DNA from 4 places in the Duganella sp. genome. Region 1 is predicted to be linked to each of the others. Evidence: predicted binding sites of a transcription regulator. Region 1 holds the regulator's gene; each other region holds the start of a gene.
The links. Region 1 encodes sigma-54, which starts transcription at its own class of promoters, with help from an activator protein. Its sites were predicted from a motif close to TGGCANGNAANCTGCTTT; they were not measured.
Positions count from the first base shown of each region.

Region 1 (7,687 bases):
GACGAGCCGGACTACATCATCGACCGCTTCAGTACCGTACGCATGAACAAGAATGGCCAGCCGGCCTACATCATTTCCGGCGATAAGCTGACGCACCGCCCGCTGGATGACTCGTCGCTGATCGACAAGCCGTTCGTGCACGGGCTGGCCACCGAACAGCCGCCGATGAATATCCACGCGCAGACTGCCGTTGTCGATCAGGGCAATACGCGCGTCACATTGAATGGTAATGTGGACGTGGTGCGGCCCGCCACCAGGCAAGCGCAGGAGCTGCGCCTGAAGACCAGTACGCTGACCGTGTACCCGGATGAAGAACGCATGGAAACCGACGCCCCGGTCGAGATGCTGGTTGGCACCTCGACTGCCACCGGCACCGGCATGAAGGCCAACAACGCCACCCGCCAGATTGCGCTGGGCGGCCGCGGAACGATTACGATGCCGCCGCGCGCGGCACATTGAAGGAAGCAATGATGAAGATGAATAAACTGATGTTGTCGGCGGCGCTGCTGCTGGCCGCCGCTGCCGGCGTGGTGCACGCCGAGAAGGCCGATTCCACCAAGCCGACCCAGGTGACTTTCGACCAGCTGGACGCCGACGACGTCAAGCAGATCAAGACCTTCACCGGCAATGTGGTGCTGACGCGCGGCACCCTGCTGATGAAGTCGCCCAAGGCGGTGGTGACGGAAGATCCGGAAGGCTACCAGTTCGTCGTGCTGCACAGCGCGCCGGGTGTGCAGGCCACCTTCCGCCAGAAGCTGGACGGCGCCGGCGACCAGTGGGTCGAGGGCCAGGCCGACCGCATCGAGTACGACAACAAGACCGAGCTGGTCAAGCTGTACGCCAAGGCGCAGATCAAGAAGCTGGAAGGCGGCAAGCCCGCCAGCCAGGTCGACGGTGAATTCATTTCCTACGACAGCCGCAAGGAATTCTTCGCGGTGAAGAACACGGCCAGCGGCGAGAGCAAGCCGGGCGCGGGCCGCAGCACCATGGTGATTCAGCCATCGAGCAAGCTGGCAACGCCGCCTGCGCCGACCACCCAGCCTGCACCGGGGAAATAAGATGGAAGCATCCTGCGGTAGCACCCTGATCGTCAAAGGCTTGCAAAAGACCTACGGCAAGCGCCAGGTGGTGCATGACGTGTCGCTGCAAGTCGAATGCGGTGAAGTGGTCGGCCTGCTGGGGCCGAACGGCGCCGGCAAGACCACCTCGTTTTACATGATCGTCGGCCTGGTGCCGTCGGACGCCGGCAGCATCGATATCAGCGGCACCGATATCTCCTCGCTGCCGATCCACCGCCGCGCGACGATGGGCCTGTCCTATCTGCCGCAGGAAGCGTCGGTGTTCCGCAAGCTGACTGTGGAAGAAAATATCCGTGCCGTGCTGGAAATCCAGAAAGTGGACGGCAAGCCTTTATCCAAGGCTGACATTGATGAACGGCTGAATACCCTGCTGGCCGATTTGCAAATCGAAAAGCTGCGCGAAAACCAGGCGCTGTCGCTGTCCGGTGGCGAGCGCCGCCGCGTCGAGATCGCGCGCGCCCTGGCCACCAATCCGCGCTTCGTGCTGCTCGATGAACCTTTCGCCGGGGTCGACCCGATTGCCGTGATTGAGATCCAGCGCATCGTGCGCTTCCTCAAGGAGCGCGGCATCGGCGTCCTCATTACCGACCACAATGTGCGCGAGACGCTGGGCATCTGCGACCGCGCCTACATCATCAACCAGGGGACGGTGCTGGCTTCCGGCCGTCCGGACGACATCATCGCCAACGAGTCGGTGCGCCGCGTCTATCTGGGTGAACATTTCCGTATGTAAGTCTTCATGAAACAGTCTCTGCAACTGCGCACGTCGCAGCACCTGGCGTTGACGCCGCAACTGCAACAGTCGATCCGGCTGCTGCAGTTGTCAACGCTGGAGCTGCACCAGGAACTGGAACAACTGCTGATCGATAACCCGCTGCTGGAACGCCTGGACGATCCGCTGGACCATTCGCTGCGCCTGCTGGCCGATGGCGCCATCAGCCAGCAGGCGCCGGCCGGCGAAGCGCCGCCGGAAGGCCCGCCGGGCGAGGCGCCGGCGGCCGAAGCCGACACCTACGATGCCCCGGCCGCCGACACTGAAAGCACCACCCCCGATGCCGACCTGGACTGGGGTGACTCCGGCCGCAGCAAGAACAACGACGACGAGGAAGCGCGTCCGCAACTGGAAGCCCATCACTGCACGCTGCGCGAGCATTTGATGGAACAGATGCGGGTGACGGTGCTGGAAATGCGCGACCGCGCGCTGGTGGAGCTGATCATCGACGCGCTTGACGAAAACGGCTACCTGGAAGAATCGCTGGAAGAAATCCACGCGCGCCTGCCGCCAGAGCTGGAGATTGAAATCGAGGAGCTGCAGACCGCGCTCAAGCTGCTGCAAAGCTTCGACCCGATGGGCGTGGGCGCGCGCAATGCGTCCGAGTGCCTGGCGATACAAATCAGGCGTTTGCCCGGCGTGCCTTTGGTGACGCGGCGCATGGCCCTGGCCATCGTGGAAAATCACCTGACCTGGTTTGCCCAGCGCGACTTCAACAAGCTGAAAAAAACCCTGCTGTGCGATGACGAAGACTTGCGCGAAGCGCAGGCCGTGATTCGCCAGTGCAATCCGCATCCGGGCGCGGCGTTCGCCTCCGATGTGTCGGACTATGTGGTGCCGGATGTGATCGTCAAAAAATCGCGCAACGGCTGGCAGGTCAGCCTGAACAACGACGTCATGCCGCGCCTGCGCGTGAACGCCATGTACGCCAACCTGCTCAAGCAGGGCAAGGGGGAAAGCGCCATGGGCGCGCAATTGCAAGAGGCCAAATGGCTGATTAAAAATATGCGCCAGCGTTTCGATACGATCCTGCGCGTGGCACAGGCGATAGTAGAAAGACAAAAGAACTTTTTCTCGCATGGCGCCGTCGCCATGCGCCCCCTTGTGCTTCGCGAAATTGCTGATACACTGGGACTACACGAGAGCACTATTTCTCGCGTAACAACTCAAAAATATATGCTGACCCCGCACGGCATGTTTGAGTTGAAATATTTCTTTGGTAGCCATGTCGCCACCGAAGCTGGCGGGGAAGCAAGTTCGACGGCGATACGTGCCTTGATTGTGCAATTGACAGGAGCTGAAGACCCGAAAAATCCTTTATCCGACAGTAAGATTGCGGACATGCTGGGAGAACAGGGCATGGTGATTGCGCGACGGACTGTTGCCAAGTATCGCGAAGCTCTCAAAATCCCGCCAGTAAGCCTCCGCAAGTCTTTGTAGTGTGTTGGTTCCTGCGCGCCCGGCAGCAATGGGCACCGCACTAACCGTCAGAAGCGACTTATCTTTAGGAGTGTGTATGAATCTCACCATCAGTGGACATCATCTCGAAGTGACCGCAGCGATTCGCGAGTACGTGCAGAACAAGCTGGAACGGGTCACCCGCCACTTTGATCAAGTGATTGATATTGCTGTCATCCTGACCGTAGATAACCTTAAAGAGAAAGAGAAACGCCAGAAGGCTGAAATCAATCTGCGTCTGTCCGGTAAAACCGTCTACGTGGAAAGCCTGTCGCAAGACCTGTACGCCGCCATCGATACCCTGATCGACAAGCTTGATCGCCAGGTCATGAAGTACAAATCCAAAGTTCAATCGCACGGGCACGATGCCATCAAGCATATCCCGGATAGCTACGAACCCGCTGCCGCCGCCCTATAACAACGGCCCCGGCACATACAACTAAGGGCGCATGAGGGCGCCCTTTTTTGATCCTGCCCTGTTAAACGATTTTCTAAATCTTGGCAAGCTGCATTGGCGTTTACACAACGCAACGCAAATCTCTCTGGAATTTACAGTGCTGGAATGGTTTAATCATTAAGTTAAACGTTTTCCTATAACTACAAAGAGAGACTACACGATGAATCAACTCGCGATCCGGCCGCTGAGCGCGGCAATTGCCTTGATCTGCCTGTCCAGCGCCTGGGCACAGGAAGAGCCCGCGACGGTGGTGGTGTCCGGCATCCGCAAATCGTATGCCGACGCCGTCAACATGAAGCGCGACACCCTGGAAATTACCGACAGCATTTCATCCGACGGCCTGGGCCGCTTCCCTGACCTGAACGTGGGCGAGGCCATCCAGCGCATTCCCGGCGTGCAACTGAACCGCGAAGCCGGCTCGCGCAACGCCACCATCAACTTGCGCGGTCTGCCTGGCACCTTCGCGCTGACCACGATTAACGGCATGTCGTTCGCCCAGCCGGTGCTGAATGGATCGACCCCGCTGGGGGCGTTCAACTCGGACATTTTCAGCGCGGTGACGGTGCTGAAAAGCCCGACCGCGGCAGAACAGCCGGGCGGCCTGAGCGGCAACATCGATTTGCGCATCACCTCGGCGCTGGCGCGCAAGGATGGCGGCGGCATCACCGTGGGCGACGAATATGACGAGCTGGGCCGCCTGACCACGCCGAATGCCACGGTGTCCTGGAACAAGCACTTCGGCAAGGATCTGGCGGTGTTTGGCGTGTATGCCTACAAGAAAGAAGATTTCCGCCGCGATTCGACCCAGATTCAGGATTACGATCAGCTGACGGCAGCCAACCTCGGCATCACGCAAGCGCAGTTCGACGCGCGCTATCCAAAGTCGGAATACGCCAAGGGCATCCTGTTCCCCGGCCAGATCCGCCAGACCGTGACCGCCAACACCGGCGCCACCCACAGCGGCGCGGCCGGCGTCGGCTGGCGCATGAACAGCGAGACCAAGCTCAACCTCACTGGCTACTTCAGCGACCGCAAGCTCGATGCCTCCAACCAGTACCTGAACTATATCGACCCGACCGTCAATTCGCCGATCACCAACCTGGGGCCGATCTTCACCATCGATACGCCGAGCGGCAAGCAGGCCATGATCAATTCCTACGATTACGCCAACGCCAGCATCACCGACTCGCTGCGCTCGGCGCCGCAACGCCAGCGCACGCATGGGCTGAGCGCCGATGTCGATTGGGAGAACGACGACTGGCACTTCAACGGCGCGCTGCACAGCTCGCGCGCAGAAAACCGCCAGGACCAGCTGTCGATTGACATCGTGCAATCGGCGCGCACGCTGCCCGGCGCCAATGGCACCTATGGCCACTACTACTCGGGCGGCACCGACCTGGCGCAGTCCATCCTGACCCTGTTCACGCCCACCGCCAGCCACATCAATCCGGGGCCGTACGACCAGCGTCCCGGCACCTCGGTCACGCAGGCGCGCAACAATGGCAACGACCGCTTTGGCGTGACCGGCACCAACGGCCGCGCGCTGACCTCGGTGGATGCGGTGCAGGCCACGGCCGAGCGCAGCTTTGAGGAAGGCTTCTTCAAGTCGGTCAAGGCCGGCTTGCGCGCCGAGAACAATGACTTCGTATCGAGCGGTACGCGCAACACCGCGCAAGGCATCAACTTCGCGGCCATCCAGCCCTCGCTGGCGATTGCCAATCCCTATCTCGACACCTTTGCCGGCGGCTACATCCCCGGCTACACCAAAAACTGGGTGGCGGTCGATATTCCTGCGGTGCTGAACGCGGTCAAGCCGGTGACGGTGCTGCCGGGCCAGACGCTGACGCCGTATGGCCTGGTCAACAACGACGCCGATCCGGGCTTCTCTTCATATAACTTCTCGGTCAAGAACCGGATCGCTTCGGCCTTCGTGTCCAGCATCTGGGGCACCAGCGTGCTGGGCATTCCGCTGAAGGGCAATCTGGGCGCGCGATACGAGACCACGCGCGAAACCGTCAATTCGATCGATACCAGCAACCAGACCGTCACCATCCCCGGCGGCACCAAGGTGGTGACCACCAAGACCCCGCGCGAGTTCGAGCAGCGCTATCGCAACTTCCTGCCGTCGCTGGTGGCCAAGGCTGACCTGAGCGACAAGCTGGCGCTGCGTGGCGCCGCCTACCGCACCTTTGTGCGGCCGCAGCCGCGCGATATCACGCCGTCCACGGTGGTGACCGAACCGGCGCAGGGCGCCACCACCCCGACCTATAACGTGGTGCTGGGCAGCGCCGACCTGAAACCGTACACCGCCAATTCCTTTGACCTGGCGCTGGAGTGGTACAACCGGCCGAACGGGCTGGTGGCGCTGACCGTGTTCCAGAAAGATGTGAAAGGGCTGGTGGGGCCGGTGCGCGACGTCAACCGTCTGTGCCCGGCCGATGCCACCGCCTTGGGCCTGGGCCACCTGAGCGTGGTGGGCAGCAATTGCATGAGCGATATCCTGGTCAATGTCGGCACGGCGGAAGCGCCGTCGCTGCAGCCCGCACGGGTGGTCATCACCGGCCAGACCAACCAGCAGAAGATCAAGGTGAACGGCGTGGAGTTCAACGTGCAGCAGAATCTGGACTGGCTGCCGGCGCCGTGGAATAACCTGGGCGGCGCCTTCAATTACGCCTACACCACCATCAAGGGCAAGAACGACGACGGCTCGGCGGCGACGCTGCCGGGCGTGTCGCGCAATAATTACAACCTGATCGCTTACTACGAGACCAAGACCTGGGGCGTGCGCGCGGTGTACAACTATCGCGACGATTACGACCTGGCGGCCGGCGGCACCTTTAACGGCGCGGCGCGCTCGGTCAAGGCGCGCGGCCAGTTGGACATGTCGGCCAGCTACACCTTTGCCGGCAATTACAAGATTTCCTTCGACGCCTTTAATATGACCAACTCGGTGCGCGAGGAATACGAGGGCTCTTACCTGAAGCCGCGTCGTCTGGATGTGGACGGCCGCACCTATCAGGTCAAGCTCAGCGCGACTTTCTGACAGGAGCATCATGAAATTATTTATACCATTATTGTTGGCCGTGTCGGCGGCGCAGGCCTGCCCCGATGCGCCGCCGGCGCGCAGCGACATCGAGGCCAACAGCTATTACTCGGACAAGCATCACTCGGTGATCGATCCGGTGTTGCGGGCCAAGAACATCGCCGCCAGCAAGCCGATCGAGGATTTCCTGGCGCAGGTGGCGCGCGATGCGAACGGGCAGGGCGACCCCGCCTGCGCGCTGTCGTGGCTGGCCAGCTGGGGCGAGCAGAAAGCCATGCTGGGCAAGATGTCGAGCGAGCAGGCTTACTACGTGCGCAAGTGGACCCTGAGCGGCATGGCGCTCAACTATGCGCGCATCCGGCAGCAGGCCACGCCGGCGCAGCGCGCGGTGATCGAGGGCTGGTTCAAGGCGCTGGCCGACGCCACCATCGCGCACGCGGATGCCAAGAAGGGCGTCCGCAACAACCATTACTACTGGGAAGGCCTGGCGGTGACCGCGGTCGGCGGCGTGACCGGCGAGACGCGCTATCTGGACTGGGGCCGCAAGGTGCTCAACCATGCGCTCGGCCAGATGGAGGCCGACGGCGCCTTACCGGCCGAGATGGAACGCGCCGGCAAGGCGCTGCATTACCAGGTGTATGCGGCCACGCCGCTGGTGTTCATCGCCTCGATCCTGGATGTGCACGATCCGCGTCTGGATACGCTGGTGGCGTTCACGGTGGCCGCTTCGGCCGATCCATCCGGCATCGCCAAACGCACCGGTGTGGAGCAGGATCGGGTGGGCAGCCGCGAGGTGACGACCATTTACAACCGGCACGAGGGCAAGCCGCCACCGCCGCCCGGCAAGGCCCTGTGGCAACCGCGCATGGGCGGCGCAC
Region 1 covers NZ_JBCNLB010000014.1:48,598-56,284, reverse strand. The annotation lists gene lptC (LPS export ABC transporter periplasmic protein LptC) at 1-459, shown strand, start outside; gene lptA (lipopolysaccharide transport periplasmic protein LptA) at 477-1,058, shown strand; gene lptB (LPS export ABC transporter ATP-binding protein) at 1,060-1,812, shown strand; gene ABDW57_RS20345 (RNA polymerase factor sigma-54) at 1,819-3,291, shown strand; gene raiA (ribosome-associated translation inhibitor RaiA) at 3,368-3,727, shown strand; gene ABDW57_RS20335 (TonB-dependent receptor) at 3,927-6,809, shown strand; gene ABDW57_RS20330 (alginate lyase family protein) at 6,820-7,687, shown strand, end outside.

Region 2 (7,687 bases), on a different contig from region 1:
GCAGGCATAGGCCACCACGCCGAAGCCCAGCTTTTCCAGCTCCGGCATCAGGCCCGCTTCCTCCAGGTAGAGCGTGACCGCCTTGGAGCCTGGCGCCAGCGAGGATTTGACCCAGGGCTTGCGCAGCAGTCCTGCCCTGTTGGCATTGCGCGCCAGCAGGCCGGCGGCGATCATGTTGCGCGGGTTGTTGGTGTTGGTGCAGCTGGTGATGGCGGCGATGATGACCGCGCCGTCCGGCATCTTGCCCGGTTCATTTTCCACCACGCCCGAGATGCCGCGCGCCGCCAGATCGGTGGTGGCCACGCGCTTGTGCGGGTTGGATGGACCGGCGATGTTGCGCACCACGGTGGACAGGTCGAACTTCAGCACGCGCTCATATTCGGCGGTCTTCAGGCTGTCCGACCACAGGCCGGTGTGCTTTGCGTATTTTTCGACTAGTTCCACCAGCGCGTCATCGCGGCCGGTCAGCCTGAGGTATTTAATGGTCTGCTCGTCGATCGAGAACATCGCGGCGGTGGCGCCGAATTCTGGCGCCATGTTGGCGATGGTGGCACGGTCGCCCAGCGTCAGCGCCGTGGCGCCTTCGCCGTAGAACTCCAGATAGGCCGACACCACTTTTTCCTTGCGCAGGAATTCGGTCAGCGCCAGCACGATGTCGGTGGCGGTGATGCCGGCTTGCGGTTTGCCGCTCAGCTCAACGCCGACGATATCCGGGAGGCGCATCCACGACGCGCGGCCCAGCATCACAGTTTCCGCTTCCAGGCCGCCGACGCCAATGGCGATCACGCCCAGCGCGTCCACCATCGGCGTGTGCGAGTCGGTGCCGACCAACGTGTCCGGATAGGCCACGCCGTCGCTCACCTGAATCACCGGCGACATGCGTTCCAGATTAATCTGGTGCAGGATACCGTTCCCCGGCGGGATCACGTCCACGTTCTGGAAGGCTTTCTTGGTCCAGTCGATGAAGTGGAAGCGGTCTTCGTTGCGGCGGTCCTCGATGGCGCGATTCTTGTTGAAGGCATCGGGATCGAAGCCGCCGCATTCCACCGCCAGCGAGTGATCGACCACCAGCTGCGTCGGCACCACCGGATTGACCAGTGACGGATCCCCGCCCTGGTCGGCAATGGCGTCGCGCAGGCCGGCCAGATCAACCAGCGCGGTCTGCCCCAGAATGTCGTGGCACACCACGCGCGCCGGGAACCATGGGAAGTCCAGGTCGCGCTTACGCTCGATCAGCTGCGACAGCGAGGCATTCAGCGTGGCCGGATCGCAGCGGCGTACGAGGTTTTCCGCCAGTACGCGCGAGGTGTACGGCAGTTTGGCCCAGGCGCCTGGCTGGATCGCATCGACGGCTTCACGCGCGTCGAAGTAGTCCAGCTGGGTGCCCGGCAAAGGCTTGCGGAAATGGGTGTTCATTTGCGGTCCTTGATCGGGACGAATTTCAGGTCTTCCGGGCCGACGTAGTTGGCGCTTGGACGAATGATCTTGTTGTCGATGCGCTGTTCAATGATGTGCGCCGACCAGCCGGAGGTGCGCGAGATGACGAACAGCGGCGTGAACATCGCGGTCGGCACGCCCATCATGTGGTACGAAACCGCCGAGAACCAGTCCAGGTTCGGGAACATCTTTTTGATTTCCCACATCACCGATTCCAGGCGCTCTGCGATGTCGTACATTTTGGTGGAGCCGGCTTCTTCCGACAGCTGGCGCGCCACTTCCTTGATCACCACATTGCGCGGATCGGAAACGGTGTACACCGGGTGGCCGAAGCCGATCACCACTTCCTTGTTGGCGACGCGGTTGCGGATATCGGCTTCCGCTTCATCCGGATTGTCGTAGCGCTTCTGGATTTCGAAGGCAACCTCGTTGGCGCCGCCGTGCTTCGGACCGCGCAGCGCGCCAATGGCGCCGGTGATGGCCGAATGGATGTCGGAGCCGGTGCCCGAGATCACGCGGCTGGTGAAGGTCGAAGCGTTGAACTCGTGTTCCGCATACAGGATCAGCGAGGTGTGCATCGCACGTACCCACGAGTCGCGCGGCTTCTCGCCGTGCAGCAGATGCAGGAAGTGGCCGCCGATGGAGTCGTCGTCGGTTTCCACTTCGATGCGCTTGCCATTATGGCTGTAGTGGTACCAGTACAGCAGCATGGAGCCGAAGGAGGCCATCAGGCGGTCCGCGATGTCGCGCGCGCCTGGCGTGTTGTGGTCATCTTTTTCCGGCAGCACGCAGCCCAGCACGGAAACGCCGGTACGCATCACGTCCATCGGATGGGCCGATGCGGGCAGTGCTTCCAGTGCCGACTTCACGGCTTGCGGCAGGCCGCGCAGGGATTTCAGTTTGGCCTTGTAGCCTTTCAGTTCGGAGACGGTCGGCAGTTTGCCATGCACCAGCAGATAGGCGATCTCTTCGAACTCGCAGGTGGTGGCGACGTCCAGAATGTCGTAGCCGCGATAGTGCAGGTCATTGCCGGTTTTGCCGACAGAGCACAGCGCAGTGTTACCGGCGGCGACACCCGACAGGGCGACGGATTTTTTTGGTTTGAAGGTGGTAGCTTCGGTCATTTCGTTATCTCCAGTGTGCGTCGTTCCGGCGTAGGCCGGAACCCATAGAACGCATGCTCAGAATGGATCCCGGCGCGCGCCGGGATGACGAGGGGTTATTTCTTCTGTGCGGCGAACAGTGCATCCAGCTTCTGTTCGAAATCGTGATAGTTGATGCGTTCATACAGCTCGGCGCGGGTCTGCATGGTGTCGACCACGTTCTTCTGCGTACCGTCGCGGCGGATCGCGCCGTAGACGTTTTCCGCTGCCTTGTTCATGGCGCGGAAGGCGGACAGCGGATACAACACCAGTCCCACGTCGGCGCTGCGCAGCTCATCCACCGTAAACAACGGGGTCGAGCCGAATTCAGTGATGTTGGCCAGCACCGGCACCTTGACGGCGGCGGCGAACTGCTTGTACATATCCAGCGTGATCATCGCCTCCGGGAAGATCATATCGGCGCCCGCCTCTACGCAGGCCACGGCGCGTTCGATGGCGGCGTCCAGGCCTTCCACCGCCAGCGCGTCGGTGCGGGCCATGATGACGAATTGGTCGTCGGTGCGCGCATCAACGGCGGCCTTGATGCGATCGACCATTTCATCCTTGCTGACGATCTCCTTGCCCGGGCGGTGGCCGCAGCGCTTGGCGCCGACCTGGTCTTCGATGTGAGTGGCGGCGGCGCCGAACTTGATCAGCGATTTGACGGTGCGGGCCACGTTGAAAGCGGAGGCGCCAAAGCCGGTGTCCGAGTCGACCAGCAGCGGCAGATCGCACACATCGGTGATGCGGCGCACGTCGGTCAGCACGTCGTCCAGATTCGAGATGCCGAGGTCCGGCAGGCCGAGCGACCCCGCCGCCACGCCGCCGCCCGACAAATAGATCGCCCTGAAACCGGCGCGCTTGGCCAGCAAGGCGTGATTGGCATTGATGGCGCCAACCACCTGCAGCGGAGATTCTTCCTGAACGGCTTTGCGGAACGCGGCGCCTGCGGAGTAGTGACTCATGTTGAGACCTTTCGATGTTGCGTTGAAGTTAGGCACTGTAGTGCAAGGGCTATGCCAGACGTGCAATCTATACAAATCAATCACTTACAGCCAATCCAGTGTTTCATAATGAAACACTGAAACAGATTTGAACTATAATTGAAACATGCGACACTCCACGCCCCTGCCCTTCGACGCCAACGACAAGCCGGTTATCTGGACGGTTTCCGTGTCGCGCCTGTCCGATCTGTTCCGCGACATCACACTGGAATACGACAGCCTGGCAACGATCGAGCCGATCAATCTGGGCTTCGACGAAGCGGCCAAACACATACGCGAGCGTCTCGCCAGCGAGCGTTGCGACGCGGTGATCGCGGCCGGCTCGAATGCGGCGTATCTGAAAGGCCGCCTGTCGGTGCCGGTGGTGATCGCCAAATTCAGCGGACTGGATGTGATGCAGGCGCTGGCGCGGGCACGGCGCGTGTCGGACCGCATCGGCATCATCACCTATCAGGACCGGCTGGCGGAACTGGCCGAATTCTCCAGCACCTTCGGCTTCGACGTGGCGCAGCGCACTTACGTAACCGAGGAAGATGCGCGCGCGCAGATCAACGATTTGAAAGCGGCCGGCATCAAAGCGATCGTCGGCGCCGGTCTGATTACCGATCTGGCCGAGGAAGCGGGGCTGACCGGCGTATTCGTGTACTCGGCCGCGTCGATCCGCCATGCGTTTGACGATGCGCTGGAGATGGCACGCCTGACGCAGCTGGAATCGAACCGCAGCCGCGCGCGCAGCGCGGTGGTGACCGACACACTGCGTGCCAGGCATGGCATCAACGATCTGCGTGGCGATTCGGCGGCGATGGAGACAGTACGGCAATCGGTGGTGCTGTATGCGAAATCGCCGGCGACCGTGCTGATACAAGGCGAGACAGGCAGCGGCAAAGAGCTGGTGGCACAAGCCATCCACCGTGAAGCGCCGCGCACGCTGGGCCAGAACCGTCCCTTTGTAGCGGTGAACTGTGGCGCGATCGCAGAGTCCCTGCTGGAATCAGAATTGTTCGGTCACGAGGAAGGCGCCTTCACCGGTGCGCGGCGCGGTGGACATGCGGGCTTGTTTGAAGCGGCCAACCGCGGCACGCTGTTCCTCGACGAAATCGGCGAAATGCCGCTCACGCTGCAAACGCGTTTGCTGCGCGTGCTGGAAGAACGCGAAGTGGTGCGCGTGGGCGGCACGCGGCCGATACCGGTCAACGTTCGCATCATCAGCGCCACCCACTGCGACCTTGAACAGCGCGTGCGCGAAGGCCGGTTCCGCGCGGACCTGTTCTATCGACTGGCCGTATTGCGTCTGACGCTGCCGCCGCTGCGCGCACGCGCCGAAGACGTGCTGCCGCTGGCTGAATGGTCGCTGAAAAACGCCCTGGCATCATTGGGCGCGCGCCCGCATCCCAACCTGCACGCCGAGATAGCGGCCTGCGCGTCCCTGCTGGAGCGCTACGACTGGCCGGGCAACGTGCGCGAACTGCGCAACCTGGCAGAGCGCCTGGCCCTATTCCTGGCAGCTGAACCGCTGCAAGCGCTGACGCCGGCGTTCATCCTCAGCATCGCCCCGGAACTCGCGGCCCGGGGCCTGGGCACGGTGCCGGCGACCGAACGCGTGTCCGACGTCCTTGCCCGCTTCGGCGGGCGCCGCGACGCCGCCGCCGACTACCTCGGCATCAGCCGCACCACCCTCTGGCGCAAACTCAAAGCCGAAAGCTAACTCCGGGGTCAGGTCCGTCATTTCTACACGGTCTCATCCGTAACGTACGTTACGGATGAGACCGTGTAGAAATGACGGACCTGACCCCGGAGTTATGGCCGCTCATCACGGCGGTAAAGCCGCTCATCCCAAAGCCGTCGCTGCTGGCGTGGGGCGGCGATAGCATGGCCCCACTTAATCACCAACGGAGACCACCATGCTGATCAAAACCATCGCCGCACTGGCCACTACCTTGATGCTGGGCCATGCAGCAGCAGCCGAGCACCCCGCCTTCAAGGTCGATGTCACCGGCACCGGCGCCCCCATGATCCTGATTCCAGGACTGGCGTCGTCCGGCGACGTCTGGGACGGCACTGTGCGGCACTTCTGCGGCAGCGGCAAGTATCAGTGCCATGTGCTGACCCTCGCCGGTTTCGCCGGCCAACCAGCCATTCAGGAGCCATTACTGCCCGCGGTCGAGCAGCAGTTAAGCGCCTATATCAGCACCCATAAATTCAACCGGCCGGTCATCATCGGCCATAGCCTCGGCGGCTTCCTCGGCATGAAGCTGGCGGCGAACCACCCCGAACAGGTCGGCCAGTTGGTGATCGTCGATACCCTGCCGGCACTCGGCGCGGCACAGATGCCAAGCCTGACGCCCGCTCAACTGAAGGAGATGGCCGCCGGCATGCGCGCCAATATGCAGGCGCAGGATGCAGCCACTTTCAACGCGGCGCAATTGCGGACCATGCGCACCATGATCACGCGCCAGGAAGATATCGATAAGGCGCTGGCCCGTGGCGGGCTGTCCAACCGCCGCACCGTCATCGACGCGATGGCCGATATGATGGGCACCGATCTACGCCAGGACATCAGCCGCATCCAGGCGCCAACGCTGGTGCTGGGCACCTGGATCGCCTACAAGGATTACGCCTCCAAGCCGGTCATCACCGCCGTCTATACCTCCCAGTACGCGCAGCTCAAGGGCGCCAAAATTGAAATGGCCGACAACGCACGCCACTTCATCATGTACGACGATCCGGCATGGATGTATGATCGCATTGATAACTTCCTCAACTGAGCCCATGAACCACCAACGCCCACTCATCGCGCGCCTGAACTGGTACTGGATCTTCCAGCTGACCGGCTGGGGCTTCCTCCCCCTGTTTGCCGCCGCCACGGGCGCGACCAGCATGCCGGGCCTGATCTGGGTGATGTGGTGGGGTGCCGGTACTGGCATCGTGATCAGCAACTGGTGGCATCGCCTGCTCAAACGACGCCTCAGCATTGGGCAGCGCATCAGCTGGACCACGCTGCTGTGCGGAGTGCTGGCGCTGGGCACGATTCACACCTTCGTGCAGTACCTTGGTTTCCTGATGTTCGCCGCGCCCATGGTGACAAAAGGCTTCGGCTGGGTGCCCGGTGCGCTGCTGGCGTGGTGGGCGACTTACCTGGTCTGGAATATCTTCTATATGGCAGTGCTGTCGCTGCGGCGCGCCCATCGGGCGGAGGCGGAATCGCTGCGGCTGGAAGTCGCCGCCAAGGACGCGGAGCTGCGCGCCTTGCAGGCGCAAGTCAATCCGCACTTCTTCTTCAACAGCATGAACAGCGTGCGCGCCCTGATTTACGAAGACCAGAATGCGGCGGCGCAGATGATCGATCAGTTGGCCAGCGTAATGCGCTATGCCCTGCAATCCGGACATCACGACACCGTACCGCTGTCAGCGGAAATCGAGGCCGTGCAGGCTTATCTCGCCATCGAAAAAATCCGCTTTGAAGAACGCATGCAGGTCAGCGTGGACATCGGCGTCGGGCTGGAGCAGGTGCGCATTCCGCCAATGTCGCTGCAGACGCTGGTGGAAAACGCGGTCAAGTATGGCGTCGAGGCCAGTCCCGCCGGCAGCGAGATCCGCATCCGCGCACAGCGCAGGGACGATGGCGCGGTGCATATCGAAATTGCCAACCTCGGCGCCATCGTGCCGTTCGCCAACTCCACCAGGGTGGGCCTGGTCAATACGCGCAAGCGCCTGGCGCTGGCATTGGGCGCCAATGCGCAGCTGGATTTGTCGGAAAACAGTGGCTGGGTACGCGCCACGCTGACTTTGCCGGAGGCTGCGTGATGCGGGCATTACTGATCGACGACGAGCGCCTCGCACGCGCGGAACTGCGACGCTTGCTGGCCGCGCATCCTGAGGTGGAAATCGTTGGCGAGGCGGTCAACGCCGCCGATGGCGTGCAGCAGATCGCCGCGCTCAAGCCCGACCTGATTTTCCTCGATGTGCAAATGCCCGGCGGTTCCGGCTTCGACATGCTGGCCGCGTTGGAGGAAGCGCCCGAAGTCATCTTCACCACCGCCTTCGATCAATACGCGCTGCAGGCGTTTGAAGTGAACGCGCTGGACTACCTGCAAAAACCGATAC
Region 2 covers NZ_JBCNLB010000008.1:31,178-38,864, forward strand. The annotation lists gene acnD (Fe/S-dependent 2-methylisocitrate dehydratase AcnD) at 1-1,416, opposite strand, end outside; gene prpC (2-methylcitrate synthase) at 1,413-2,561, opposite strand; gene prpB (methylisocitrate lyase) at 2,657-3,544, opposite strand; gene prpR (propionate catabolism operon regulatory protein PrpR) at 3,690-5,288, shown strand; gene ABDW57_RS15640 (alpha/beta hydrolase) at 5,485-6,348, shown strand; gene ABDW57_RS15645 (histidine kinase) at 6,353-7,387, shown strand; gene ABDW57_RS15650 (LytTR family DNA-binding domain-containing protein) at 7,387-7,687, shown strand, end outside.
Region 2: the regulator sigma-54 is predicted to act here: its motif matches at 3,584-3,601, upstream of prpB (methylisocitrate lyase).

Region 3 (7,687 bases), on a different contig from region 1:
CTCTGCCTTGCTCCCGACCCCGTTGCAGGCCTTGTTGCAAGCCTCTCTCAATGAATGACTGCTCCAACGGGCTAATCCATTTCATTTTGCGCTCCTCTTCCCATTGCACAACAGACTGCCAATAGCGCTGCTCATATGGCTCGGGCAAGGCCATCATCCAGTTAATGACATCGAATAGCACCAGTATGCGCTTCCTGCCACCATGCCGGCCGGCGCATCGCCGCAGCCGGCCCGCACCAATATTGATCCAATACAAAGCCGGAACAAAAAAAGGGGCCGCCCCGCAGGATGGCCCCCAAACTAAACGCCCCCGCTTAGAACTTGTAGTTGGCGCGCGCGTAGTAGTAGCCGCCGTTGATGCCGAACGGCGAGAACGACGGCAGGATATTCACCGCCGCATTGTCGCCGGCCGCCCGCTGGTCGGCCAGCAAGTTCGGATTCACGCCGTTAGGATAGATGTTGAACAGGTTGTTCGCGCCCACCGCCACCGACCACGCGTTGTTGATCTTGTAGCCCACCTCCAGATCGGTGATCAGCTTGGGCTTGATCTCGGTCAGGTGGTACACCGAGCCATCTTCGCTGCCATACTCCGATGCCTTGCCGTAGATGGCTTCGCGCAGGTTGACGGTCCAGCTGCCGACCTTCCACAGCGCCCCCAGGTTCACGCGCAGTTTGGGTGAGGCGGTCTCCAGGTCCGAGATCGCGGTCTTGTCCAGCAGCGTTTGCGGCAGCAGCTGCGCCGGCGCCTGATTGACCTTGGTGACCTCCACCTTGTTGTAGTTGGCCGCAATCGACCAGTCCACCTTGCCGGCGGTGCCGTAGTTGGCGTTGATCGTGGTGACAAACTCCAGACCGCGGCTGCGGGTATCGACCGCGTTCGAGAAGATGTTGATGCCGGTCTGGCTCACGGTGCTGTCCAGCACATTGCCGTTGGCCTTGATCGCCGCCGTCACCGCCGGCGAATTCACCGCGCCGCCCGAGCCATACAGCGAACCGGAACCGACGATGCGGTCGCGGATCTTGATCTGGTACACATCCAGCGTGATGGCCACGTTGTTGGCCGGATTCACCACCAGCCCCAGCGACAGGTTGGTCGAGCGCTCCGGCTTCAGGCCGTCCACGCCGACCAGCTTGGCGCCGGCCGAATTCGGCGCCAGCTGCACGAAGGCGGTGGTCGGGCCGACGTTGGTGGCCGAGTAGTATTCCTCGGCCAGGGTCGGCGCGCGGAAGCCGTTGGAGAAGGTGCCGCGCAGCGCCACTGCCGGCGAGAAGTCATAGCGGCTGGTCAGCTTGCCGACCTTGGCGTTGCCGAAGTCGCTGAAGTGTTCGTAGCGGCCAGCCACATCGACCGTCAGGTCGGCGATCGGGTTGCCGGCGATGTCGATGTAGGCCGCCTTGTTGGTGCGGCGGTGGCTGCCGGCGTCGGTCAGCGAGAAGCCGGGATACGACTGCGAACCTTCCTTGTAGCGCGACGCTTCGTCGCCGGCCTCGATCTCATACTTGTCGATGCGGTGCTCGATACCAGCCGCCACATTCAGCGGCTTGGCCCAGCCCACGTCAAACTCCTTGCTGGTCTCCAGCGTGGTGGTCAGCTGGCTGGCGATGAAGGCGCCGGCCCGGAACACGGTCGGCGTGTAGCCGGTGTCGTTGAACAGCGAAACGTTGCCCGAATCGGCCACGCCGATCTGCGCCTTGTCGCGGCCATAGGTCGAACTCAGGTCGGTGTTCCAGCCGGCCACCTTGCCCTTGATGCCCACCGTCAGGCCGAAGTCCTCCTGCTTCATGGTCTCCTTGGGCGAGAAGCCGGTCGGATAAATCTTCGGCAGGCGGCTCGGCAGACGGTAATTCTCGAACGCGCGCGCTTCCTTGCGGCCGGCGGTGAAGATGGTGTAGAACTGGCTGTCCGGCGCGAAGTCGTAGCCGAAGTTGGCGGTCATCACGTTCAGGTGATACTGCGCGTCGCCGGCAATGTGGTTGACGTGCGGGTAGTCCGGATGCTGGAACATGCCCGGATATGCCGCCATATTGGCCGGGTTGACCACGCGCGGATCGAGGCCGCCGCGATCGCTGTAGCCGTGGTACTTGGATTCCGCCGTCAGGCTCAGATAGGCGTCGGCAAACGGCTCCAGGCCGATATTGGCCGAGGCATCCGCCGTGCGGCCGCCGCCGTCCACATAGCCGCCGCCGGTGGCGCTGACCGTGCCGCCGTGGTTGTTCGACTTGAGAATGATGTTGACCACGCCGGCAATCGCGTCCGAGCCATACTGCGCGGCCGCGCCATCCTGCAGCACCTCGATGTGATCGATGGCCGACACCGGGATGTAGTTCAGATCAGCCGCCGCGCCGCCCTGGTACGGGCCGCCCAGCACCGCCAGGTTCGAGGTGCCGTGGCGGCGCTTGCCGTTGATCAGCACCAGCGTGTTGTTCGGGCTCAGGCCGCGCAGACGGGCCGACAGCGTCAGGTTGGCGGTGTCGCCGCCGAAAGCCTGCGCCGTGAACGATGGCAGGTTCTGCGCCAGCGCCTGGATCAGGTCCGGCTGGCCGGTGCGCTGCAGCGACGCCGCGTCCAGCACCTGGATCGGCGAGGCGCTGTTTTCCACCTTGATGCCGCTCGAACGCGTACCCGTCACGATCACCGCTCCCGCGTTGGGCGTGACGCCTGCATCGGCCGCTGCTGGCACGTCCTCGGCGTGCGCAACAAACGTCAGCGTGGACAACACGGCTGCAACGCCGATCTTGAGTGTGGCCTTATGCATATTTAAATCCCCATTTTTGAATGAAAAAAAGTAAGACCTCAACCGCAAACAACAAACTTATTTCTTGGCCGCGACCACCTCGATCTCGACCAGCCAGCCCGGATTGCTCAGGCCCGCCACCTGCACCACGGCGCGCGCCGGCAGGTTCGGTTGCGCACCACCGAAGTACTGGGTGTAGGCTTCCATGAAGCCCTTGGTGTCGGCCTTGCCGCCCTTGGCCGGATCGCCGACCAGGAACACCTGCATCTTCACCACGTCCGACATCTCCAGCTTCATGCCCTGCAGGATTTCCTTGATCTTCTTGAGCACCGTTTCAGACTGGGTCCTGGTGTCGCCGAAGGCTTCCAGGGAATCGCCCGGCGCATCCTTGTTGACCACCGCCGGCACCTGGCCGCTGATGAAATGGATGGTGGCGGTCGGCGGTATGGTCACCGCCAGCGCGATCGGAAAATCGGAGTTCGGAATCTTGTGGCGCACGATATCGGCCTTCGGTGCGGCGGCGGCGCTGCCGCAGGCGGCGGCGATCAACAAGGTGGCCAATGCTTTTTTCATCGTCATGTTCTCTCTCAGTGTTTGTTGGACATTACGGAATTGCCGAACGGGTCGACGCCCAGCGCGGTGCGCAGCGCGCCGACATCGGCCTCGCTCACACCATCGGCCTGGTTGCCCCAGTTGGAGCGCACAAAAGTCAGCACGGTGGCGATATCGCGGTCGCTCAGCGACTCGCTGAAATCCGGCATGCCGCCGCGCCCCTTCAGCAGCACGGTCGCCACCTCGCTGCCCTTGCCCTGCACGAACTTGCTGCCGGCCAGCGCCGGGAAGGCGCCGGGTATGCCTTTGCCGGTCGGCTGATGGCATGCCGCGCAGTTCTTCAGGAACAGCGCCTTGCCGTCCGTCTGCTGCGCCTGCGCCTGCGCGGCCAACGCCGTCAGCGCCGCCAGCGCCGTCATCAAAAGCTGCTTCATGCGCTGGCCCTTTCATGGATTTTGGCGATCTGCTGCCATGCCGATTCGATGGCGCCGGCCTGCCAGCCGGTCAGATAGCTCAGGTGCTCGCCGGCCAGCAGGATGCGGCCCTCGCCTTCCAGCAGCGTCGGATAGGCGGCGGCGCGGGTTTTCTCGGTCCACTCGGCCCAGCCGCCCAGGTTGTACTGCACCCGGTGCCACGCCACCGAGAACGCCGTCTCGAAGCTCTCGGTGTATTGCGGGAAGATCTTCTGGCCGGCCGCCAGTGCGAACTCGGCGCGTTCCTTGGGCGACAGCGCACTGATTTCAATGGCCTGCGTCTGGTACTGGTAATAACCGAGCAGCACGCCCTTCTTCTTCTGGAAGCCATACGACGGCACCGAAATGGTGTTGATGCCTTTCAGGTCGGTCATGATGTGGCCGCCGTAGATGTGGTCATCCTCCTCCCAGAAGCGGCGCTTCATCTGCAGGCCGATCTTGCCCACCGGCGCATACGCCACCGCGGCCACGGCCTTCTTGAATTTGTCCGAGAAATCGGTATCGATCTGGCGCAGCACCGACAGCGGTATCGCGCACAGGCAGTAGTCGGCGCTGATCGCGCTGACCTTGCTGGTGCCGGTGTCCTTGTAAGTCACCGTCACCCCCTTGTCGTTCTGACGGATGGTCTGTACCTCGGCCTTGTAGCGGATATTCCTGCCGACGCGTTTTTCAAACGCCCTGGCGATGGCATCCATGCCGCCCACCGGCTGGAACATGGTGTTCTGCATCGGGAAGTCCTGCACCGCGCTGTAGACGTTGCCCAGCTTCGACGCCAGCAAATCCTTGAAGCCCAGCGGGTCGGACGGCGTGCCGGGGTTCGCACCCGCACCGGGATTGACCGCCCAGCCACGGCCGCTGCGGCCCTTGTACTGCAGGTCGCCGGCGGACAGCGCGCCCTCGTGCTGCAGATAGTCCAGCAGCAGACGCTGATCATCGGCGCTCAGTTCCTGATCGAGCGCGTGATTCTTGACCGACTTGGCCAGCAACTCGGCCACATGGCCGCGCATATCGGCTTTCACTTCCTTGATGCGCACCCGCTTGCCGGCCAGCGGCCCGGCGTTTTCCGAATACACATAGGCGTGATCGTTATCGTTGATCATCACCTCCAGCGGGACCTCGAACAGCCTGGTGTAGTGCAGCGTCGACTGATGGTGCAGCGGAATGCGCCATGGGCCGTGGTTGATGTAATGGCCGTCATCGAAGGCGCAAGTCTGCTTCTCGCCGCCCAACTCGGTCAGGCTGAAACCCTTGCGCGCGGTCTGGCAGCGGCCGCCGGCAAACGCGCGCGCTTCCAGGATCTGCACCTTGTAGCCCAGCTTTTCCAGCTCGAAGGCGGCAGTCATGCCGGCCAGGCCGGCGCCCAGTATCAGCACCTTCTTGCCTTTGCCGCTGCCGCTCAGCGCCGGCGGCGCGGAAGCGGTGGAGGCAATCCCCATGCCCCACGCATTCATGGTATTCAACAGCAATCCGGTGCCGCCCACCGCCGCGGCCCGATACAGAAAATCCCTCCTCGTAAATGAACTAAACGATTTATACGGTTTTACTGTTTTACTATCCATCTGCTTCCTCACCAGTCTGCTGAAAGATCCTTGGGAGACTTGCGATCCCATAGTTCCTCTTTAGCAAACGGCGTGCCACTGCATGGACAAAAAATAAACCTGTTTCACGTATTTGTATCTATGTCCTTACATGCGCCCGCGGCGGGGCCGCAGGCGCAAGGACTTTATTTATGGGCCGCTCAGTTGACCAGACTGCGGAAGCCCTGCGTAGTGCTACGTAAGGCCGCGCCGGGAAGCGCTTTTTGAGTGCGCGGCAAGCGCGCGATTTCTGCTGCCGACAGATGTTGGTGCGCGGCACTGGCCTCGGCCAGGTGGCAGGCCTGGAACTGCAGCGGCGCGGCCGCGTCCAGCAGATACACCATATCCAGATTGGCCGGATCATAGGCCAGCTTGACGCTCCAGCTGCCGCGCAGGCGTGCCCGTTCGAACCAGCGCTCGTTGATGGCGCGGGCGCAGGTGTACAGGCTGTCGAACAGGGCGATGCCCTCGGCCGTCACGCTGGCTTGCGCCACCGGCATCAGGCTGCAGCGCAGCAGCTGCTCGGGATAGATCTTCAGGCCGCCGCCGCGATGCTCGCGCCCCCAGTCCCACAACTGGCGCGGGGTGGCGTTGCCGGCATGCGCCAGCTGCTGGCGGCCGTTGTAATACAGGATGCAGTCGATCACGATGCGGGTGAACTGTTCCACATCGAGCACGCCATCCAGCCGGCACGACGCCCTCGGCATGCCCGGCGCCAGCAGGCGGAAGCGCTTTTCCAGCACCGCGCGCCAGTCGTCCGGCCCCTGCTCCACCGCCATGCTGCGCAGGTTGAAATTATTCAGCAGCGTATCGCCGCTCCAGCCCAGCGTCAGCGCGGCATTGGCCAGCAGCGCTTCCGGCAGATGACGGCACGGCCACTGGTCAGCGTCGATGTTGCGGCCATAGCGCTGGCTGTAGTGCTGCTTGTCGGCGCCGCAGTTGGCCAGCGCCAGCATGGCCTGCGACCAGTGCACCTCGCCCAGGCCGACATACACCCCGCACACCATGCGGCTGAAGACGTCGGTCACCACATAGATCAGCGGGCGGCCGATGGCCTGATTGCGGTCCGCGCGCGACACCAGCTGCACCTCGGCGCGCAGCGCGTCCAGATAAAAGCCGTCGCCGGGCCGCCCCGGCGGCAGCGCGGACGCCGCCAGCGCCGGCGCCGCCGCCTGCAGCATGGCCGGCAGCGCGCGTGCCGCGCGCCGCGCCACCTCGGGCGGACGGTCGTCATCATGATCGAGCCAGTAATTGAACTGGCCAAAGGTCGGCACCGCCTTCATCAGGCCGGACGGCGTGGTCAGCACGCGGCCGGCGTCGGCGTCGATGCGGCGCTCGACAAAGAAATCCGCCAGCATCTGCTGGTACGCCCCCAGCCGCGAGAACTTGGCATGGGCGGCCGCATAGCGCGCCGTGGCGACGCGGAACACGCGGCGGATCTCCTCGTCCGCGTTCAGGCCCGGGCCGGCCTCGGTGCCGTTTTTACGCGGCCTGCCGCGCTTCACCCCGGCCGAGGACTGGCGTACCTTGCCGCGCCCGCCGGAGTTGCTGTAATCGGGCAGCAACGCATTGGGCGTCTGCCCGCGCTGCCAGTAGCGGCGCAAATAGCGGTAAATGGTGGGATGCGAGACGCCGTGCTGCGCCGTGGCCTGGGCGATCAGCGGGCCGCGCAGGCGCGCCTCATAAATCTGCGGCTCCTGCGCCACCAGCCCGGCGATGATGTCCCACGCGCGGGCGCGCAGTTGCAGGTGCTTGGGCGGCAGCAGCTCCTGGCTGACCACCACCAGGTAAGGGTCGGCCGGCAGCACGCTGGCGTGGCCGGCCTGGATGTCGGCGTGCAGCGCCGACAGCTGGATCAGCTCCACCTCCGCCGAACTGGCCGCCACGTCAAAGACATAGGCGTGGTTTTGCTCGGGAGCGATCCACAGGATGCGGACGGTGCGCGGCGACGGATGCGTATAGTGCAGCAGGTCGTTGCGCAGCAGCATTAGCGCTCCCGCGAGGAAAAGGAGGAGACATTAAACGGCCGCGTATCGACATAAATCGAGTGCAAGCCGGCCGGATTCGCCTCGCGCAGCATTTGCGGCTTGATCGAATCAACCAAGGTCGTCCACAGCTTCCTGAATGAAGTCATTGCCATGCTCCCATGCGTAACGTCTCCAGGTTGAAGGCGCTGATGCTGCCGCCACTTATCACGATTGTGCTATCACATATGCAATAAGTGGGCCAGCCGCCCTGCCGCTATGGAAGCCGCGGCGGACGCGGCCCGCCAAGCTTGCTTTTGGTGCAATGCAGCACCAGCATGGGGAAAGCAAACGGGGCCTTGCGGCCCCGTGGTGATCAATACTTC
Region 3 covers NZ_JBCNLB010000012.1:113,890-121,576, forward strand. The annotation lists gene ABDW57_RS19315 (DUF4351 domain-containing protein) at 1-181, opposite strand, end outside; gene ABDW57_RS19320 (TonB-dependent receptor) at 315-2,756, opposite strand; gene ABDW57_RS19325 (RidA family protein) at 2,814-3,308, opposite strand; gene ABDW57_RS19330 (cytochrome c) at 3,323-3,721, opposite strand; gene ABDW57_RS19335 (flavin monoamine oxidase family protein) at 3,718-5,370, opposite strand; gene ABDW57_RS19340 (Mu transposase C-terminal domain-containing protein) at 5,499-7,325, opposite strand; gene ABDW57_RS19345 (hypothetical protein) at 7,325-7,471, opposite strand; gene ABDW57_RS19350 (DEAD/DEAH box helicase) at 7,678-7,687, opposite strand, start outside.
Region 3: the regulator sigma-54 is predicted to act here: its motif matches at 5,380-5,397, upstream of ABDW57_RS19335 (flavin monoamine oxidase family protein).

Region 4 (7,687 bases), on a different contig from region 1:
GGCGTCAATATGTTCGCCGGTAACGAGCCGCAGCAGTCGCGCTTTGTCGCTCCCGGCGCGCCACGCTCGGTGGCGGCCGGCCTGCGCTTCCGCTTCTAGAACTGATACTGGGCGCTGGCGCCCAGTATCCAGTTGCGGCCCGGCGCCGCTTCGTAATAGCGCTTGTTGGTGTCGCCCACGATCACCGAGCCAATATAGTGCTTGTCCAGCAGATTATTCAAACGCAGGAACTGCTTGAATCGCCAGCCTTGCCACTGCTGGCTGGCGTGGACGCGTGCATTGAGCACGCCGTAGCCCGGCGCCGCCTGGTCGGCATTGGCGTCTTCCGCGTAGATCTTGCTGCTGGCCAGCGCTTCCAGGGCGGCGCCGTAGCGGCCTTCTGCCGCCCGCCATGCCAGTTCGCCGTAGGCGTTGGCGTTGGGGATGCCCGGCAGGCGGCTGCCTTTCAGCACGGCGCCGAAGGCTGAGTCGTACACCGCGCGCAGGCTGGTGACGGCGACACGCGTACTCAGGCCGTATCCGAGGCTGCTGTCCAGCGACAGCTCCAGGCCCTGACGCAGCGTGCGGCCGGCGTTACGGTAGCTGGTGCGGCCGCCGCTGCTGGCGTCCACCACCAGTTCGTCGCGTGTGCGCACTTCAAACACGGCGGCGTTGAGCGAGGTGCCTTCGGCTGGACGTGCTTTGACGCCCGCTTCCAGATGCGTGCTGGTGGCCGGCTGCAGGCGGAAATTGAAGCCGCCGCCGGTGCCGGAGTAGAACAGCTCATTCAGCGTCGGCGTCTCGAAACCGCGCGCGGCGCTGGCATAGGCGTGCAGCACCGGCGAGAGCTGGTACATCACGCCTGCCACCGGTGTGGTGCGGCTGTACGACAGGCTGCCGCTGTCATTGCCATTGCCGAGGAAGTGATCGTCCACCGAAAACATCACGCTGCTGTGGCGCAGGCCAGCGCTCAGCAACCAGGGACCGGATTGCCATTCCGTCTGCAGGTAGGGATCGGTGTTGGTGACCTTGTCGTCCTCGTCGCGCCGCAGCGCGCCCTTGACGCCGAACTGCGTACCGATGAAGTTTTCGTAGCCTTTGCGCGCATCGCTGGAGCGGCCGTACTCGATGCCGATGGTGGTGCTCAGGCGGCCGCCGGCCAGCGCCGCGACGTGCAGCCAGTTGACATCGATGCCGTAGAAATCGCGGTCGAAGTCCACCACGCCGCCGGAATGCGTGGGCGGTGCCTGGAAGGCTTTGGAGAATGCCTGGTACTGAATCACGCTGCGGTTGCCGCCGTAGGCGGTGGCGCGCAGTTTGTCGTCGCCAAACCGTTGTTCCCAGCTGGCGCCGATCTGCTGGTGGTCGATGCTCTTGCGGGTGTTGTAGCGGTCGGCCAGCGTGCGTTTGGGCGTTTGCGTGTCTGTGCTATCGGTTTCACCGGCGCGCGGATCGCGCTGCCATGTGGCCCAGGTGACGCCCAGCGGGTCCTGCGTGTCGTTCTGGCGCAGGGCGTTGGCGACGATGTTCAGTTTTGCATCGGCCAATGGCGCCAGCGTCAGTTTGGCATACGCCTGGTCGCGGGTGGCGGCGCTGTGGGCGCGGTAGCCGTCGGTCTCAAAACGTGAGCCGTCGATGACGTAGCCGACATTCCCCAGTTTGCCCTGTGCGTTGAGGTCTGCCTTGCGGCTGCCGTAGCTGCCGGCCGACAGCGAGGTCTCAATCGATGGCGCCCCATCGCCTTCACGCGTGAACAGTTGAACCACGCCGCCCGAATGGTTGCCGTAGATGGCGGAGAACGGCCCGCGCAACACTTCGATGCGCTCTGCCATATCCAGATTGAAGGTTGCCGCCTGCCCCTGGCCGTCCGGCATGCTGGCCGGGATGCCGTCCGTGATCAGCTTCACGCCGCGTACGCCAAAAGCCGAGCGGGCACCGAAGCCGCGCGAGGATATCTGCAGATCCTGCGCGTAGTTCTGGCGGTTGGCCGCCACCAGTCCGGGCACGGCGGCCAGGGCTTCGCTGGCGTTGACGCGCGGCTGGGTTTCGGTGATGCGTGCTGCGTCGATGACGTCGATCGCCGCCGGCATGTCGAAGATGGTGTGGCCGACGCGGGTGGCGCTGATCACCACCGTGTCTTGCGGGACGCTAGCCTCCTCGGCAGCCATGGCGCTGCCGGCTGCGCACAGGGCGGCTACCGCATTCAGTCGAAATAAGTGTTTCATGTTGTCTCCGTGCTGGTTGGTCTTATGCCAGACCGGTAAGCAATATACCTGCCATCCGGATTTTGTGGTGGCACGTTGATTGCACCTCCTCGTCTATTTGTTCCGGGAGGTGACACCATGAAGCGAATTTGCCTGTTGCTGGCCGCGCTGTGCGGTCCAGTCTTTGCCGCGCCGCTGGCCTATGTGCCGAATGAGAAGTCCGGCAGCATCAGCGTGATCGATACCGCCAGCAGCGCTGTGCTGCGCGAGTTTGCGGCCGGCCAGCGGCCGCGCGGCGTGGCGGCTGATCCTTCCGGCACGCGGCTGTATGTCGCGGATGCCGCCGGCAGCGCCTTGCTGATGATCGACACCGCCAGTGGCGCCACCGCGCGCCGCATCCCGCTGGGCAAGTCACCGGAGGGTGTGAGCGCCTCGGCCGACGGCCGCTATGTGGCGGTGGCGGTTGAGGAGAGCAATAGCGTGGCGCTGGTCGATGCAAGCAGTGGCCAGCTGCTGGCCGATATCCCGGTGCAGGGCAAGAATCCCGAGCATGCGGTGTTCAGTCCCGATGGGCGCTGGCTGCTGGTCAGCGCCGAGGAGGCGGAGCAGGTGGATGTGATCGACGTCGAAGCGCGGCGCCAGACCGGCTCCGTGGCGGTGGGCCTGCGGCCGCGCGGCATGGGATTCAGCCCGGATGGCGCGCGTGCTTACGTGGCCTGCGAACTGGCCAACGCGGTGTATGTGGTGGACATGGCCAGCCGCGCCGCCATCGCCCGCATTCCCGCCGGGCGTAACGCCAATGGCATTGCCGTGCATCCGGACGGGCGCGAGGTCTACGTCTCCAATGGCATCGATGGCAGCGTGATGGTGATCGACACCGCCGCCAATACCGTGCGCGCCACCATCGCGGTCGGCAAGCGGCCGTGGAATATGGCGCTGACGCCGGACGGCGCGCGCCTGTATGTGGCCAATGGCCGTTCCAACAGCGTCTCCGTCATCGACACCGCCGGGGCGACGCGCCTGGCCGATATCGCCGTGCGCGAACTGCCCTGGGGTGTGGTGATCCGTTGAGCGACACACCTGTTCCAAAGCTGAACAGTGTGACACCGCATCAGGGCCGTTTCGCAGGGCACGCATGCTGGCACGGCGTTTGCGAAAAGGAGAGGGCGCAGTATCCGCAGCCGCAATCAGCGGCCTCCCAACCAAAGCAGAAAGAGGACGACATGAATCTTGCAGACATCAGCAAACTGGGCGTAGCCAATCCGTTCAAACAACGCTACGACAACTACATCGGCGGCAAATTCGTCGCGCCGGTCAAGGGCGAGTACTTCGCCAACGTTACGCCGATCACGGGTCAGGTCTTCTGCGAAATCGCGCGTTCCACCGCCGAAGATGTGGAACTGGCGCTGGACGCCGCGCATGCCGCCAAGGCCGCATGGGGCAAGACCTCTCCCGCCGAACGCGCCGGCATCCTGAACAAGATTGCCGACCGCATGGAAGCCAATCTGCAGCTGATCGCCACCGCCGAAACCATCGACAACGGCAAGCCGATTCGTGAAACCCTGGCGGCCGACATTCCGCTGGCGATCGATCATTTCCGCTACTTTGCCGCCTGCGTGCGCACGCAGGAAGGTTCGATCGCGCAGATCGACGCCGCCACCTACGCCTATCACTTCCATGAGCCGCTGGGCGTGGTCGGCCAGATCATTCCATGGAACTTCCCTATCCTGATGGCGGTGTGGAAGCTGGCGCCGGCGCTGGCCGCCGGCAACTGCGTGGTGCTCAAGCCGGCCGAGCAAACGCCTGCATCCATCATGGTGCTGCTGGAACTGGTTGCCGACCTGCTGCCGCCGGGCGTCATCAATGTGGTCAATGGCTTTGGCCTGGAAGCGGGCAAGCCGCTGGCGTCGAGCAAGCGCATCGCCAAAATTGCCTTCACCGGTGAAACCGGCACCGGCCGTTTGATCATGGGCTATGCGGCGCAGAACCTGATTCCGGTGACGCTGGAACTGGGCGGCAAATCGCCCAACATCTTCTTTGAAGATGTGATGGACGCCGATGATGACTTCTTCGACAAGTGCCTGGAAGGCTTCACCATGTTCGCGCTGAATCAGGGTGAAGTCTGCACTTGCCCGTCGCGCGTGCTGGTTCAGGAATCGATCTACGAGAAGTTCATAGCCCGCGCGCTGGAGCGCGTGGCCAAAATCAAACAAGGCAGCCCGCTGGATCCGAACACCATGATCGGCGCCCAGGCCTCGCAGGAGCAGCTGGAGAAAATCCTGTCCTACATCGACATCGGCAAGCAGGAAGGCGCGCAGGTGCTGGCCGGCGGCGAGCGCAATGTGCAGGGCGGCGATATGAAGGAAGGCTATTACGTGCGTCCGACCGTTTTCAAGGGCGACAACAGCATGCGCATCTTCCAGGAAGAGATCTTTGGCCCGGTGGTGTCGGTTACCACCTTCAAGGATGAAGCGGACGCGCTGCGCATCGCCAACGACACGCTGTATGGCCTGGGCGCCGGCCTGTGGACGCGCGACGGTGCGCGCGCCTTCCGCGTCGGCCGCGCCATCCAGGCCGGCCGCGTATGGACCAACTGCTACCACCTGTATCCGGCCCATGCCGCGTTCGGCGGCTACAAGCAGTCGGGCATCGGCCGCGAAAACCACAAGATGATGCTGGATCACTACCAGCAAACCAAGAACCTGCTGGTCAGCTATAGCCCGAACGCGCTGGGCTTCTTCTGATCATGGCCACCCTCATCGCCCGCGTCACCGCCACACCGGCAGCCCTCGCGCTGCTGGCGCGGCTGCGCAAGCTTTATGGACCGCTGATGTTCTTCCAGTCCGGCGGCTGTTGCGACGGCAGCGCGCCGATGTGCTTCCCGGCGGGGGAGTTCGACGTCAGCGAAACCGATGTCTATCTCGGCAACCTGGAGGGCACGCCGTTCTACATGGGGCGCGAGCAGTTCGAGTACTGGGAGCACACGCAGCTGATTATCGACGTGGTTCAGGGGAACGGCGGCATGTTCTCGCTCGATAACGGCAGCGGCGTGCGCTTCCTGACCCGATCGCGCCTGTTCAGCGATGAGGAACTGGCGGCACTGCAGCCAACTTGAACACACAGTACGTAAAACCATAATAAACAGGAGATCATCGTGCAGAAGAAAATTGTCGTAACGCTGGTGGGGGCTGCGGTCCTGTCGCTGGCACAGGCGGCCGACGTCACCACCGCCATGTTGAAGAATGCCGCCAGCAGCACCGACAGCGTGCTGTCGTTCGGCTTCGGCACCGAAGGGCAGCGCTACTCGACGCTGGCGCAGGTGAATACCAAAAACGTCAGCAAGCTGGTGCCGGCGTGGTCGTTTTCGTTTGGCGGCGAGAAGCAGCGCGGCCAGGAGTCGCAGCCGCTGATCTACAAGGGCAAGATGTTCGTGACGGCTTCGTACTCGCGCATCTTTGCGATAGACCTCAAGACCGGCAACAAGCTGTGGAAGTATGAACACCGCCTCCCGGACGGCATCATGCCGTGCTGCGATGTGGTCAATCGCGGCGCTGCCTTGTACGGCAATCTGGTCATCTTTGGCACGCTGGATGCGCAGCTGGTGGCGCTGGACCAGGAGACCGGCAAGGTGGTGTGGAAGGAGAAGGTCGACGATTACGCCGCCGGCTATTCGATGACGGCCGCGCCGCTGATTGCGGATGGGCTGCTGCTGACCGGTGTCTCGGGCGGCGAGTTTGGCATCGTCGGACGGGTCGAAGCGCGCAATCCGATGACCGGAGATCTGGTGTGGAGCCGTCCTACGGTGGAAGGCCATATGGGCCACCGCTATGACAAGGATGGCAACCCGATCGACAACGGCATCTCCGGCACCACCAACAAGAGCTGGCCGGGCGATTTGTGGAAGACCGGCGGCGCCTCGACCTGGATGGGCGGCACCTATGATCCGAAGACGGGCCTGGCCTACTTCGGCACCGGCAATCCGGCGCCGTGGAACAGCCACCTGCGGCCTGGCGACAATCTGTATTCCTCGTCCACCGTGGCGCTGGATGTGAAGACGGGCCAGATCAAATGGTCCTACCAGAACACGCCGAACGATTCGTGGGACTTCGACGGCGCCAACGAATTCGTCACCTTTGACATGAATGGCAAGCGTTACGGCGGCAAGGCTGACCGCAACGGCTTCTTTTACGTGATCGACGCGAACAACGGCAAGCTGCAAAACGCTTTCCCGTTCGTGCGCAAGATTACCTGGGCTTCCGGCATCGATCTGAAAACCGGCCGCCCGAACTTCATTCCCGCCAATCGCCCGGGTGATCCGACCAAGGGCGAGGAAGGCAAGAAGGGCAGCACGGTATTCGCGGCGCCGGCCTTCCTGGGGGCGAAGAACCAGATGCCGATGGCCTACAGCCAGCAGACCGGCTACTTCTACGTGCCAGCCAACGAGTGGGGCATGGACATCTGGAATGAGCCGATCAGCTACAAGAAGGGCGGTGCCTATCTGGGCGCGGGCTTCACCATCAAACCGCTGAACGATGACTATATCGGCGCATTGCGTGCGGTCGATCCCAAGTCCGGAAAGATCGTATGGGAAGTGAAGAACAACGCGCCGCTGTGGGGCGGTGTGATGACCACCGCCGGCGGCCTAGTGTTCTACGGCACGCCGGAGGGCTACCTGAAAGCGCTGGATGCAAAGAGCGGCAAGGAGCTGTGGAAGTTCCAGACCGGTTCCGGCGTGGTGGCGCCGCCGGTGACGTGGCAGGACGGTGATACGCAGTACGTGGCGGTGGTCTCCGGCTGGGGCGGCGCGGTGCCGTTGTGGGGCGGCGACGTGGCCAAGAAGGTGAACTTCCTGGAGCAGGGCGGCTCGGTGTGGGTATTCAAGCTGGCGTCCAAATGATTTTTGGTTGATGTGTCTTTTGGGCGGCTACGGCCGCCCTTTTTTTAAAAACTATAAGGGAGACGAAAATGAAAAAGATGTTGATGCTGGGCGCAATCGGGATGGCCGCAAGCGCGCAAGCGGTGGATTTCAAGGCCGGCGAATGGAACGTATCGCTGGGCGGTATCGTCAACGCTTACTACACGCAGGTGTCGTGCAGCGGCGATGCGGTAGGTGGGCTGGCGCTGGGCGGCAAGGGCCTGGGTTGCGGCGGCCAGGATAACCGCACCACCATCGGCAATGGCTTGCTGCCGAATGGCCTGGTGACGTCGGCCTCGTCGCGCCAGGGTGAATTTGATGTGAAGGCGCTGATCGGCATTTACAACGCCACCGCCACCGACAGCGCCATTGCCGCCAACAGCGGCGTCGATGTGCGCCAGGCTTACTTCACCTTCGGGAACGCGGATATCGGCACGATCAAGATTGGCCGCGATAACGGCATCTTCGGCGCCACGCCCATCTTTGCCGACATGACGCTGATCGGCGCCGGCGCGCCGGTGCAGGCCACGCAACGCGGCCGCGTCACGTTGGGCCATATTGGCGCGGGCTACAGCTATGTGGGCTACTA
Region 4 covers NZ_JBCNLB010000037.1:6,028-13,714, reverse strand. The annotation lists gene ABDW57_RS27770 (TonB-dependent receptor) at 1-99, shown strand, start outside; gene ABDW57_RS27765 (TonB-dependent receptor) at 96-2,204, opposite strand; gene ABDW57_RS27760 (beta-propeller fold lactonase family protein) at 2,322-3,254, shown strand; gene adh (aldehyde dehydrogenase) at 3,407-4,927, shown strand; gene ABDW57_RS27750 (DUF779 domain-containing protein) at 4,930-5,298, shown strand; gene ABDW57_RS27745 (PQQ-dependent methanol/ethanol family dehydrogenase) at 5,338-7,080, shown strand; gene ABDW57_RS27740 (porin) at 7,149-7,687, shown strand, end outside.
Region 4: the regulator sigma-54 is predicted to act here: its motif matches at 2,273-2,290, upstream of ABDW57_RS27760 (beta-propeller fold lactonase family protein).